One region of the Clostridium amazonense genome, then DNA from elsewhere that is predicted to be linked to it. Evidence: a T-box and tRNA genes for the amino acid it is inferred to sense, from the RefSeq annotation. Region 1 holds a T-box; the other holds one or more tRNA genes.
What was found. The T-box of region 1 lies ahead of serS (serine--tRNA ligase). A T-box ahead of a tRNA ligase gene usually reads a tRNA of that ligase, here a tRNA-Ser.
Positions count from the first base shown of each region.

Region 1 (6,488 bases):
TATAGTAACTGTTCCATCTTCATTTTGATAGTTTTCAAGAATTGCTGCTAGACATCTTCCAATAGCAACACCTGAACCATTTAATGTATGAACAAAATTTGGCTTACTTTTAATATCTTCCTTATATTTTATATTTGCACGTCTTGCTTGAAAGTCTTCAAAGTTACTACAACTTGATATTTCTACATATCTATTATAACTTGGCATCCAAACTTCTATATCATATTTAAATGCCGCAGTAAATCCTAAATCACCTTTACATATTTTAACTATTCTATATGGTAATTTTAATGCTTGTAATACACTCTCTGCATCTTGTACTAAACTTTCTAATTCTTTATATGAATCCTCTGGCTTAACAAATTTAACAAGTTCAACTTTATTAAATTGATGTTGTCTTACAAGTCCTCTTGTATCTCTTCCTGCAGAACCTGCTTCTGATCTAAAACAAGCGCTATAAGCTGCATGTTTTATAGGTAACTTATCCCCCTCTATAGTTTCATCCCTATATAAGTTAGTTACTGGAACCTCTGCTGTTGGTATTAGGAAATAGTCAGTATTGGTAACTTTAAATGCATCTTCTTCAAATTTAGGTAATTGTCCTGTTCCTATCATGCTAGTTCTATTAACCATATATGGTGGTAATATTTCAGTATATCCATTTTCATCAACATGTTTATCTAAGAAAAAGCTTATTATCGCTCTCTCAAGTCTTGCACCTAAACCTTTATATACAGTAAATCTTGACCCTGTTATTTTTCCACCTGCCTCAAAATCTAAAATATTTCTTTCAGTACCTATTGTCCAATGCTCTTTAGGTTCAAATTCAAATTTTCTTGGCTCTCCAAATTTTTTTACTTCCACATTATCTTCATCTGTTTCTCCATTAGGAACTTCTGGATGTGGAATGTTTGGTATTCTAAGCATTATATATTTTATTTTTTCATCTATTTCATTTAGTTCAATATCAAATTCTTTTATTCTATCTGATAATAATTTCATTTCTGTCATTATTTCAGTAACATCTTTTCCTTCTTTTCTATACATAGGTATCTTTGTTGAGTCAGTATTTCTTTTCTTTTTTAATTCCTCAACTTCTATTAATATATCTCTTCTTCTTTTATCTAATTTAACAACCTCATCGATTACTGAAACATCAAAGTTTTCACCTCTATCGTTTAATGCTTTTTTTATCTCTTCTTTATTATTACGAATTTTTTTTAAATCTAACATGATATATTCCTCCAACTTTTATATAATTATTTTTCCCAATAAAAAAAGAGTTATAGCCCCCAAAGGGACGAATAACTCCGCGTTGCCACCCTAATTAAATAATATAAATTATTTCTCTTAATTAAAATAACGGTTTTATACCGTACTGCTCATCACAGTCCCTCAGAGTCGGATTCATAAATAGTAATGTATCAGTTTTCACCACCCACTGACTCTCTTAACATTATAAATTTACTACTATTCTCTTCAAAGGTTTAATGTTTTTTATTTTTAGAATAATTTTAATATTTATTTTTATGTTTGTCAACATTCAAATTCATTATATAGTCATTATTTTTAGTTTTAAAATTACTCTTAATAAAAGAAGCTGGAATCTAAAATAATTAATATTTTAAAATCTAGCTTCTTTTTGTATATATTACTTTATAAATTTCTACCTATTTTTTTGGTAGCAACTATATCTACATTAGTATTAAGTATATTTTTACATATTATATCACCTATATTTATAGGTGGCCCAACATGTATCCTACACAAAGCTTTAGAACACTCAATCCATAAATTCTTATCTATAGCTTCAGTACTTCTTACAGGAACAACCTCATGTATCTTTGAACCTTTTACCCTCACTACTGTTGTAAATACATCTTTACCTTCCATAATTACTCACCTACATTGTATCAAACTCTTTTATTCTACTTAATGCTACTTTAGAATTTTTTGTATTTTTTACTATGTCTGTTATAGGCTTATTAGTCTCTCTTGCCAATATTTCAGATATAACTTCATTACAATAAGCTCCCCTACAACTTCCAAGCCCTGAATTAGTCCTCCTTCTGACACCTTCTACAGTTCTTGCACCCAAAGGTCTTCTTATAGCATCAACTATTTCACCTTCTGTAACACCTTCACACAAGCAAATAATCTTGCCATATTTATTATCAACTTTTATAAGATTATTTCTTTCATTGTTACTTAAATCTTTAAATCTATAATACTCTCTTCGTTTATCAATAAAGTCTTTTTTTAATATGCAGTTAAAATTATTTACAACCATTTTGCACACTATTTCTCCAATTGCTGGTGTCATGGTTACTTTGCCAAAATGCTTAGCTCTTATATTCAAGTATCCTTTTTCTGATAATGAGTCATCTATAACTACTGGTTCATCATATAAACTCCAATCAAGTACCATTTTTATCTTATGTCCATCTATCTTTCCTATTAATGATGATAATTTATCTATGACCATATCATAATTTGCACTTTTTCCAGTACTAAATGCACCTATTATTTTTCCATCCATAGTTGGTCTTATATATCTTCTCTCACTATTATGGATATCGAATATAATATTAGAATATAAAGAGTCATATTTCTTGTTTAATACAAAGTACTTAAGATTATTTTTTATACCTTCTTCTATTTTATCTTTATTTAATTCTTTTCCTAATTCTTTTTCTGAAGTTGTATTAATAACAATTTTGCATGTAAACTTATTTCTTGTTGTTTCAACCTTAAATCCTTTTGACATTTTTTCTATATTTAAAACTTCTTCTTCTAATTTAAATTTTACACCATTATCAAAAGCAATTTCTCCATATGCAAGTGCTAAATCATAAGCACATACAACACCTGTATTAGGAATGTATAGTGATTTTATTACATCATCACTAATATTAGGTTCTATTCTTTTACTTTCATCTCTATTTAAAAGTTTTACTTCATTGATATTTTTTTCTTTAGCTCTTGAATACATGTCCTCTATATATTTTTTTTGATTTTCATCCTTAGCTATATATAAAGATCCTACTCTCTTAAATGGCACATTAAATTTTTCAACATACTCATCAAACATTAAGTTTCCTTTTCTTATTAAAGATGAACTTATTGTATCAGTACATTCTAATCCATCATATATAGTAGCTGTATTTATAAGTGCTGCATCTGATCCTATATCATAATCTTTTTCTATTACTGCTATATTTAAATTATATTTAGATAATTCATAGGCAACGGCACATCCAATCATGCCGCCACCTAATATAAGTACATCGTAATCCATTTTTCCTCCTTACAGTTGTACTATTTTATTAGTTTATCTATTTCATCTCCTAATTTCTTTATATAGTCTCCATATTTAGCCCAATCTCCAGATTTTTGTGCTTCAAGCGCACTATTATATATATCCTGTAATTGTTTTGCATCTTTTCCTACCAAAGTACCATTTTCAGTCTTACCATCTACTTTATTGTTTTGTTTATTATTATAATCAAAAAGTTGAGTTAAAGCTGAATCTATACTAGTAGCTAATACAATTTCATCACCATATCCAACTATTACATTTTTCATTTCTGGAATACTCTTTTCTCCTGCTGCTCTTAAATAAAGAGGTTCTACATATAATAGAGAATTTTCAATTGGTACTATAATTGTATCGCCAAATTGTACTTCTGATCCCTTAGTATCCCAAAGTGATAATTCCTTTGATATATCTGGGTCTTGGTGAACTTTCTTTTGGAATAACATTGGACTATATACTGTTCCTGAGCTAGGGAATTTATAAAGGAACATTTTTCCGTAATTTTCTCCATCCATTCTTACACCAAACATAGAAACCATATTGTCTCTTCCCTTAGTGTTGAAATATTCAAGTACAACCATTTCCTCTTTTTGCTCACCTGGTAATTTCATAACAACATAAGATGAATCTTTTTGTTTTTCTTCATCTTCTACTTTATCTTCATTATTAGAAATTGTCCAAACATCATCTCCATTATAAAACACACCAGCATCTTTTACATGGTATTTTCCTAAAACATCACATTGTATTTTAAATAAATCCTCTGGATATTTAAAATGAGACCTTAATGATTCTGGAACTTCACTTATGTCTTTAAATAACTCTGGGAATACCTTTCCATAAGTTTCTGCTATAGGATCATTCTTATCTGCAATATAGAAATTAGTTGAACCATCATATGCATTTATAACTACCTTAATTGAGTTTCTAATATAGTTAATACCGTCTACAGGCTGTGAGTATGGATACTTATTGCTTACAGTGTATGCATCCATTACCCAATATAATTGATTATTATCTATAACTACATATGGATCTTGGTCATATTTTAAGAAAGGAGCTATTTTTAAAACTCTTTCTTTTATATTTCTATTTATTAAAATTTTACTATCACTTGTTATATCCTGAGATAATATAAACTTAGGATTTTGATATTTTAAAGTAAATATTAATCTATTTAGTAATGACATTTTTATTCCTGCATCACCATCATAATTGTTAGTAACATTTTCACCATTCATAGGATAATCTATTTCACCAAGTTTAGTATTTACTATACTATAATCATTAGTGCTTTCTCCAAAGTATATCCTAGGATTATCTAGTCCTATGTCTGTTGAATTTTGTACTGGAATATTGTTTATAATGAAATCTGGCTGTCCTTCACTTGTAACAGAATTAACTTTACTCATAGTTATTCCATATCCATGTGTATAGGCTAAGTGTCTATTTTGCCATGTATTTGAATTTTCATCTAGTTTGTCTAAGTCTAGCTCTCTTGCTGATATAAATACTTGACTATAATCTCCATTTATATTGTATCTATCTATATCCATATCATCAAATCCATAGTAATACCTTATATATTGAAATTGATTATTAAACTCTAATGCTGGTACATGAGAATTTATTCTTATATTGTTTATAATATCACTATTATTCTCTATTTCTTTTGCTGTTAAATTATTTTTTATTTCATAACTATTTTCAGCTATATCATCAATATTAAATGCTTGCTTTGTATAATTTATATTATTTTCTATATAAGGTTTTTCTAATGTCTTCTCATTTGATTGAACAATAAAACCTTTTACTGCTAGTGATGCTACATTTTCTCCAACTATTAATATCACAATAAGTCCTATAGACATTAATATTGGTTTTACTTTAGATTTTATTATACTGAAGCATACAACTAAAGATGAAACTATAGAAACAACTGCTATAACTTTATAAAATCTTAAACTAACTTTTATATCTGTATAACTAGCACCAAAAACAGTACCATTTGGAGAATAGACAAGTTCCCAGGCTTTTATAATATAACCTATTCCTATTGCAATCATAAGTAATGTTGTTATAATTGCTAATTGTTTTCCTGCAAAATTTCTAATTCCATGTTTAAAATCTTTGAATGCTTCTTCCCTAGATAATGTGCTTTTAACTTTATCTTTTGTTACAATTCCTATATATATCATAAATGTTACAACAACAAATATAATTAATAAGCTTATAAATGCTGCTTGTAATGATTTTATTAATGGCAATTTAAACATAAAGAATGAAATATCTTTATTAAATATAGGGTCTGTTAAATTAAAGTTTGTTGAATTAGAAAACTCTAATATCTTATACCAATAAGTTGATGAAAATACATATGAAAATACTAATGATATAAGTGCATTAAATACAGAGAATTTAGCTAACTTTTTCTTTTCTTGTTTTTTATTAATTTCTATAATTTTTTTACTTTTTCTTATACTTGGTCTTAAACTAATATAATATAATGTTATTGCTATAAATGTTATCAAAAATATAGGCACCATTAACTTAGCAATAGATACAAGTTTTTTAAAGTACACAGATAAATATCCTAGTTCTTTAAACCATTGATAATCAACAATTACATTTATACTTGATATCCCTATTGCCAATATAGCTATAACTACTATTATAAAATATAACGCGAATTTCTTCTTTTTCAAATAACTCACCTCTTTTAAATATTTTTATCCATTATCAATTAAAATATTTTTTTCTTCTAATTCTTTTAATATATCTATTATTTGTTTTTCACTTTCTGCACTTATTGTATGAACGTGTACTCCATTAGTTAATAAAGATAATGGTTCAGCCTCTGTATTTTTAAATTTAGAAACAAATTTTTCTACATCATTTAAATTTTTTATCATAAGCATAGATTTTATTTCTCCATAAAGAGGATGCTCAACTATAACATCTTCTACGATACCACCATACTTAACAATAGTATTTAACTCAACATTCATTTCATCTCTATCGTGACTAACTGCTATTACTTTTCTTATCCTATTTTCTTCATACTTTGAAATTAAATATCCTTCTGGAGTTGCTATTATGCTTGTACCTTCAGCTCTTATTATTGCCACATCTTTTACTATAACTTGTCTTGTAACATTAAATTTTTCAGCAA
Region 1 is NZ_JBWKMH010000017.1:3,059-9,546, reverse strand. It holds gene serS (serine--tRNA ligase) at 1-1,233, opposite strand, end outside; T-box leader at 1,294-1,492, opposite strand; gene AC07E4_RS07905 (DUF1667 domain-containing protein) at 1,657-1,893, opposite strand; gene AC07E4_RS07900 (NAD(P)/FAD-dependent oxidoreductase) at 1,904-3,298, opposite strand; gene AC07E4_RS07895 (UPF0182 family protein) at 3,319-6,021, opposite strand; gene AC07E4_RS07890 (3H domain-containing protein) at 6,046-6,488, opposite strand, start outside.

Region 2 (6,488 bases), on a different contig from region 1:
TTATCATCCTACATTCTTATATGAAAGCGTTTGGAATATATTAGTCTGTATTATCCTAATATACTTACTTAATAAAGTTAGGAAAAACGGTATTGTATTTTTTTCATATATAGGTTTATATTCATTGGGTCGTTTTTTTATAGAAGGCCTAAGAACAGATAGCCTTATGATTGGACCTTTGAGAGTTGCGCAGCTTATAAGCTTAATTGGAATTGCAATTTGTGCAATAGGACTTATATTCTGTTATAAACAAAAAAATAATAAACGAAAAAATAAATATTCATAAATCTAAAATGAAGATAAAATAAAATTTTATCTTCATTTTTTATATTTAGCCCTGTCTTGATGGCATATAATATGATAGTCTTGCTGCTAAATTACTCATAGGCATAGTTTGTAAGTATACCCTTCCTGGTCCTGTAAGTGTTGTTAAGAATAATCCTTCTCCTCCAAACAATACATTTTTAACGCCCTTAACCATTTCTATATCAAATAAAACAGTAGAATCAAATGCCGCTACATGACCTGTATCAACTTTCAATTTTTCACCTGGTGCCAAATCAACTTCTTCCACATGACCATCAAATTCTAAAAATACAAGTCCTGGACCTGTAATTCGTTGTAAAATAAATCCCTCTCCACCAAAAAATCCAGCAGATAATCTCTTTTTAAGATGAATTTTAAAATCAACTGATGATTCTGATGCCAAAAATGCTCCTTTTTGACAAATTAATACTTGACCTTCATGTAAGTTCTTAGCTATTATTTTTCCTGGTACTGCACAAGGAAATGCAATTTCACCTTCGCCTCTACCACAAGTAAATATATTTAGAAATATACTATCACCTGATAAAGCTCTTCCTATACCACCAAATAATCCACCCTTCAAATTTGTATCCATATCTATATTGTCACTCATCCAGCCCATTGCACCTGATTCACTTATTATTCTTTCCCCGCTTTGAAGCTTACAAATAGCTACTGGCATACTACCACCTTTTATTTCATATTGCATAACATCCACCTCCAAATATATAATAAATATATACTAAATATATGTATTAAATTCATTATATATAAATATACTAATTCATGAGAAGCATATTTATAATAAATTTTGGAAATTTTAATATTTACTTAAAATGCTTGAAAATATAATTTTATAATAGTATAATGATAACTACATAATATAAAATTAAATATGGAGAGATGTCCGAGCGGCTGAAGGAGCACGCCTGGAACGCGTGTGTAGGGGAAACTCTACCGAGGGTTCAAATCCCTCTCTCTCCGCCATGTCGTACTAGACGGGGAGTTAGCGGTGCCCTATACCTGCAACCCGCTACAGCAGGGTTGAATTCCTCGCCTCGATTTTAGTTTGTGTGGTCTGGTCTATGTAAGTGGCGTTGATAGCTGGGTCCCACGCAATAAGGACTCATGAACCTCGTCAGGTCTGGAAGGAAGCAGCGATAAGTGAGATCCCTTATGTGCCGTGGATAAACCTGGTTTGAGTTAACTGCATAGATAACGCGCATAAACTAACTATCAAAGCGAGGTGTACGACTATATATTAGTAAATCAAAGATGCATCTTGCATCTTTTTTTTATTATATGTAAAATTTATAATAGAATAATTTAATTAATAAGTTTATATAAATAAAATATTGAGGTGAGATTATGAGTTATACTGCACTATATAGAGAGTTTAGGCCTAAAAACTTTGAAGATGTTATAGGTCAGACACATATAACTACAACACTTAAAAATGCTATAAAAAATGATAGAATTGCTCATGCATATTTATTATGTGGTACAAGAGGTACAGGAAAGACTTCTACTGCTAAGATATTAGCTAAAGCTGTTAACTGTCTTAATTCTAAAGATGGTGAACCATGCAATGAATGTGAAATGTGCAAAAATATAAATTCTGGAACTGCTATAGATGTAGTAGAGTTAGATGCAGCTTCTCATAATAAAGTTGATAATATAAGAGATATAATAGAAGATGTACAATATCCTCCTCAAGAAGCAAGATATAAAGTCTATATCATCGATGAGGTTCATATGTTATCTCAAGGAGCCGTAAATGCATTTCTAAAAACTTTAGAAGAACCTCCTAGTTATGTTATTTTTATATTAGCTACAACAGACCCACAAAAATTACCTATAACTATTTTATCTCGTTGTCAAAAATTTGATTTTAAAAGAATAAACAACGAAGATATATTTTTAAGGCTTAGAAAAATAGTTGATATTATGGGTGTATATTCTGATGATAAAAGTCTTAAACTAATTTCTAGAATATGTGATGGAGCAATGAGAGATGCACTAAGTATATTAGATCAAGCCATTTCAATGGGTTCTAATAAAGTTAATTATGATGATATAGTTAAAATGCTTGGCTTAATGACTAATGATGATTTAGTTCATCTTACTGATAATATAATAGATAAGAATATAGAAAATTCTATATTAACAATGGATAAATGCATTTCCTCTGGAAAAGATGTAAATTTACTTATAAAAGATTTTACTAAACATATGAGAGACCTTATGATGGTAAAAGTTACTGAAAGTCCTGAAGAAGTTTTAGAAATGTCCATAGAAAACATAGCTATTTTAAAAGCACAAAGTGAAAAACTTAGAGTTGAAGAAATTATGCGCTATATAAAAATTCTTCAAGAAGCTGATGAAAACTCTAAGTATGCAAAACAAAGTAAAATATATTTAGAACTTGCATTAATTAAAATGTGTAAAATTGAATATGACACTTCTTCTGAAGTTTTATTATCAAGAATAAATCGACTTGAACATGTTATTAAAAGTGGAGTTTCCGTTAACATTAATGAAAAAATACAAGCAGCACAAAATTTATCTGAAACTAAAAAAGTCCTAATTGAAGAATCACAAACTAAAACTGAAATTCCAAAAACTGTATCAAATGAAGGTTTAGAATCATATAATGATAAATCATCACTTACTAAGGATATTGTTAGTAGATCATTTAAAGATGTGCAACAATTATTAAAAGCAAGAAAAAATATAGTTTTAGCTGTTGCGCTAATGGTTGGAAAAATTAATTCTGTTAAGGGAAATATTATTGATATTTTATTTGATGAAGAATATGATTTTCATAAAAAAAGGCTAGAAAAAGACGAAAATCGAAAAATAGTTAATGATGTATTTTCTGAAATTTTAAAAGAAAAAGTAATCGTATCCTATTCTCTTGATAAGGTTAAAGAAGATATTTCTAAGGAAAATATACTAACTGAGACATTTGGTGAAGACTTGGTAGAAATAATTGATGAATAATATAATATAATAAAATATAATAAAATTAGTTACATTAATATCAAATATTCTATATACTACTAATATATTGATATTATAAAATATATAAATAATTTAAGGAGGCATTATTATGGCAAAAGGTGGATTCCCAGGAATGGGTGGAAATATGAATGGTCTTTTAAAACAAGCACAAAAATTTCAAAAACAAATGGAGACAGCTCAAAAAGATTTAGAAACTAAAACTTTTGATGGATCAGCTGGTGGTGGTGCTGTTACTGCTACTGTAAATGGTAAAAGAGAATTATTAAAAATTTCAATAAAACCAGAGGTTGTAGATCCTGATGATGTTGAAATGTTAGAAGATTTAGTAATGTTAGCTTGTAATGAAGCATTAAAAACAGCTGAAACTGAAACAGCTAGTATGATGGGTAAATTAACTGGCGGATTAAATATGCCTGGTTTATTCTAAACAACTGTGTAGTAAATAATATATACATTTAGAGGTGAATATTTTGGATTTTTATCCTATCGCAATAGAGAAACTTATAGAAGAATTCGCCAAGCTCCCAGGTATAGGCAATAAAACTGCCCAACGACTTACACTTCATGTTTTAAATTTACCACGTGAAGAAGTGGAAGAGTTTGCAAATGCACTTATAAAAGCAAGAGGTACTATAAAATACTGCCCTATATGTGGGAACTTTACTGACACTTCACCATGTTCTATATGTTCTAACCCTAATCGTGATAAAACTACAATTTGTGTAGTTGAACAACCAAAGGACATAATGACTATGGAAAAAGTTCAAGAATTTAATGGTGTCTATCATGTTCTTCACGGAACAATATCACCAATGAATGGTCGTGGGCCTGAAGACATAAAGCTTAAAGAATTAATAAGTAGAATAAATGGAGAGCCCAAAGAAATAATTGTAGCTACAAACCCTAATATTGAAGGTGAAGCTACTGCAATGTATATTTCTAAAATTTTAAAACCTTTTGGTGTTAAAGTTACTAGAATTGCTCATGGTGTTCCTGTTGGTGGGGACCTTGAATATGCTGATGAAGTAACTTTGGCTAAAGCACTTGAAGGAAGAAAAGAGATTTAATTTAAATATATAGGTTTAACTTGCAATGTTAAACCTATATATTTTTTTATTTAAAGTATACTTAATCCATTTTTTGTTAATGATTATAACAAAGAGTGGAGGTGCTTATATGAATAAAAAATATTTAACAAACATAATGTTAAATCATAAAAAATATAGCGATGAAGAACGAGAAATTCTTTTGCAATTACAATCAGCTCTACTAGAATGGAATATAGCAAAAGAATCTTTTCAATTTGTAAGTGATCCAAAACTTATAGATTTGATTATTTGCAAAGAGGATGAAGCTAAGTCCAAATACCTATATTTTCTATCCTTAGCTAAATCACATAATATAACCGTTGATCCTTCAATGATGTTAGAACAATTAAATGCTGCTGGAAAGTGGTAATTACAACTTTCTTTTCATATAATATACTTATAATATTATGTGATGTAAGGAGATGTTAAAAATGAATGCTGCAATTATTTTTATATTCGCAGTACTTGGTTTAATAGTTTTAGGAAAACTACTTGCATGGCCATTAAAAATTTTAATAAAGCTAGTAATTAATGCTTTAGCTGGTGGTATCCTACTTCTATTAGTTAACTTTGTTGGTGGCCCATTTGGAATATCTATAGCAATAAATGCAGTTACAGCTTTAATTGCAGGTCTATTAGGTCTTCCTGGTGTTGTTTTTTTGATAATATTTTATGTACTTATATAAAAATAACTCCTATATGTTTAGTTTCATATAGGAGTTATTTATTTATATACCAGCTAATGTTTTTAGTTTTTCTATGTCATTTATATGTATTTTCTTATTTTTAACATCTATAATTCCATCATCTTTAAGTTCCTGCAATGTTCTAGTTATAGTAACTCTAGAACATCCCATTAAATTAGCAAGTTCTTGATGAGTAAAAGTTAAATCTATTACTTTTATCCCTTTTTCCTCTGTATATATTTGAGCGCAAAGTCTATATAGTGTTGATGCTAATCTTACTTTTGGACCTTCTGCTAAAAAATCATTTATTTGTGATAATGCAATTTGATATTTTCTTACTATGCTATGTATAAAAAAAGCATGATACTCAGGATTATGTTCTAGCAATGAATCTATATCCTCATAGTTAACATAACTTATAGTTGAATCTTCCATTGATACAACCTTTGCTTCTATATGATTGCCTACAAAATATGAAACTTCACCATTTATTTCCCCTTCTCTTAAATAAAATAGTACTTTTTCAATTCCAGATGAAGTAAATGTACATACTTTAATTTTCCCTGATATCACTATCATTATTTCATTGATATCACTCTTTTTAACAACTTCATTTTTTGTATAATCAATACATCTTCCCATCTTAGATACTGAATCCAAAAAAAAGTTTCTCATATTATTCTGTCTATTTTCATCAAATAATTTCTCATACATTAAACATTCACTACCTTTTTTTTAAGATAAAAGAGTGAGATTAATCTCACTCTTTTATCTTATTATACCATTTAATTTAAAACTTTATTTATTTAATTTAAATGTCTTCCAACATCCATGATCTAAATATAAACTATGCTTATCAAATTTTTCTTTATCATTTAAAGCATATTCATACATATAACATTTTTCAATAATATTATCATCAGTATTATAGACTTCAACAATTATTCTATTATATTCATTATTTTCATTGTTAGGTCCATAATAACCTTCCATTTTATCTACAGCATTCATTACTTCTTCATAATTACTTACTTCTATAATTTCGCCATAGATATCATCATTCCCACTTATTACAGCTGGGTATCCTTTATGGGGCATATCATATAGTTTTCCTTTTATTTTTCCATGTTTGCAACTTAAAACCTTGCCCTTTAAATATTTATCATAGTTAAAAAATCCTGTTCTTAAACTTCCATAAACAAATACTTTTAATTTTTCACTAGGTAATATCATTAGCAAATAGTTCCTCCTATTAATTTGACATCTTCATTATTCTCTACAGCAGCTTTTATACAAAGTTCTAATCCTTTTGCTATATCTTTTAATGACATTGATGGCATATTAGGTTTAGCTATCACTTGGCTCGGTATGTATGGAACATGTA
Region 2 is NZ_JBWKMH010000004.1:3,545-10,032, forward strand. It holds gene lgt (prolipoprotein diacylglyceryl transferase) at 1-286, shown strand, start outside; gene AC07E4_RS02165 (TIGR00266 family protein) at 332-1,015, opposite strand; tRNA gene AC07E4_RS02170 (tRNA-Ser) at 1,204-1,293, shown strand; RNA gene ffs (signal recognition particle sRNA large type) at 1,296-1,560, shown strand; gene dnaX (DNA polymerase III subunit gamma/tau) at 1,675-3,309, shown strand; gene AC07E4_RS02185 (YbaB/EbfC family nucleoid-associated protein) at 3,419-3,757, shown strand; gene recR (recombination mediator RecR) at 3,801-4,397, shown strand; gene AC07E4_RS02195 (DUF2508 family protein) at 4,507-4,788, shown strand; gene AC07E4_RS02200 (pro-sigmaK processing inhibitor BofA family protein) at 4,850-5,104, shown strand; gene AC07E4_RS02205 (Crp/Fnr family transcriptional regulator) at 5,147-5,818, opposite strand; gene AC07E4_RS02210 (gamma-glutamylcyclotransferase family protein) at 5,903-6,337, opposite strand; gene pcp (pyroglutamyl-peptidase I) at 6,337-6,488, opposite strand, start outside.
Region 2: it has a tRNA-Ser gene. The T-box ahead of serS (serine--tRNA ligase) is inferred to sense a tRNA for this amino acid. The anticodon was not compared.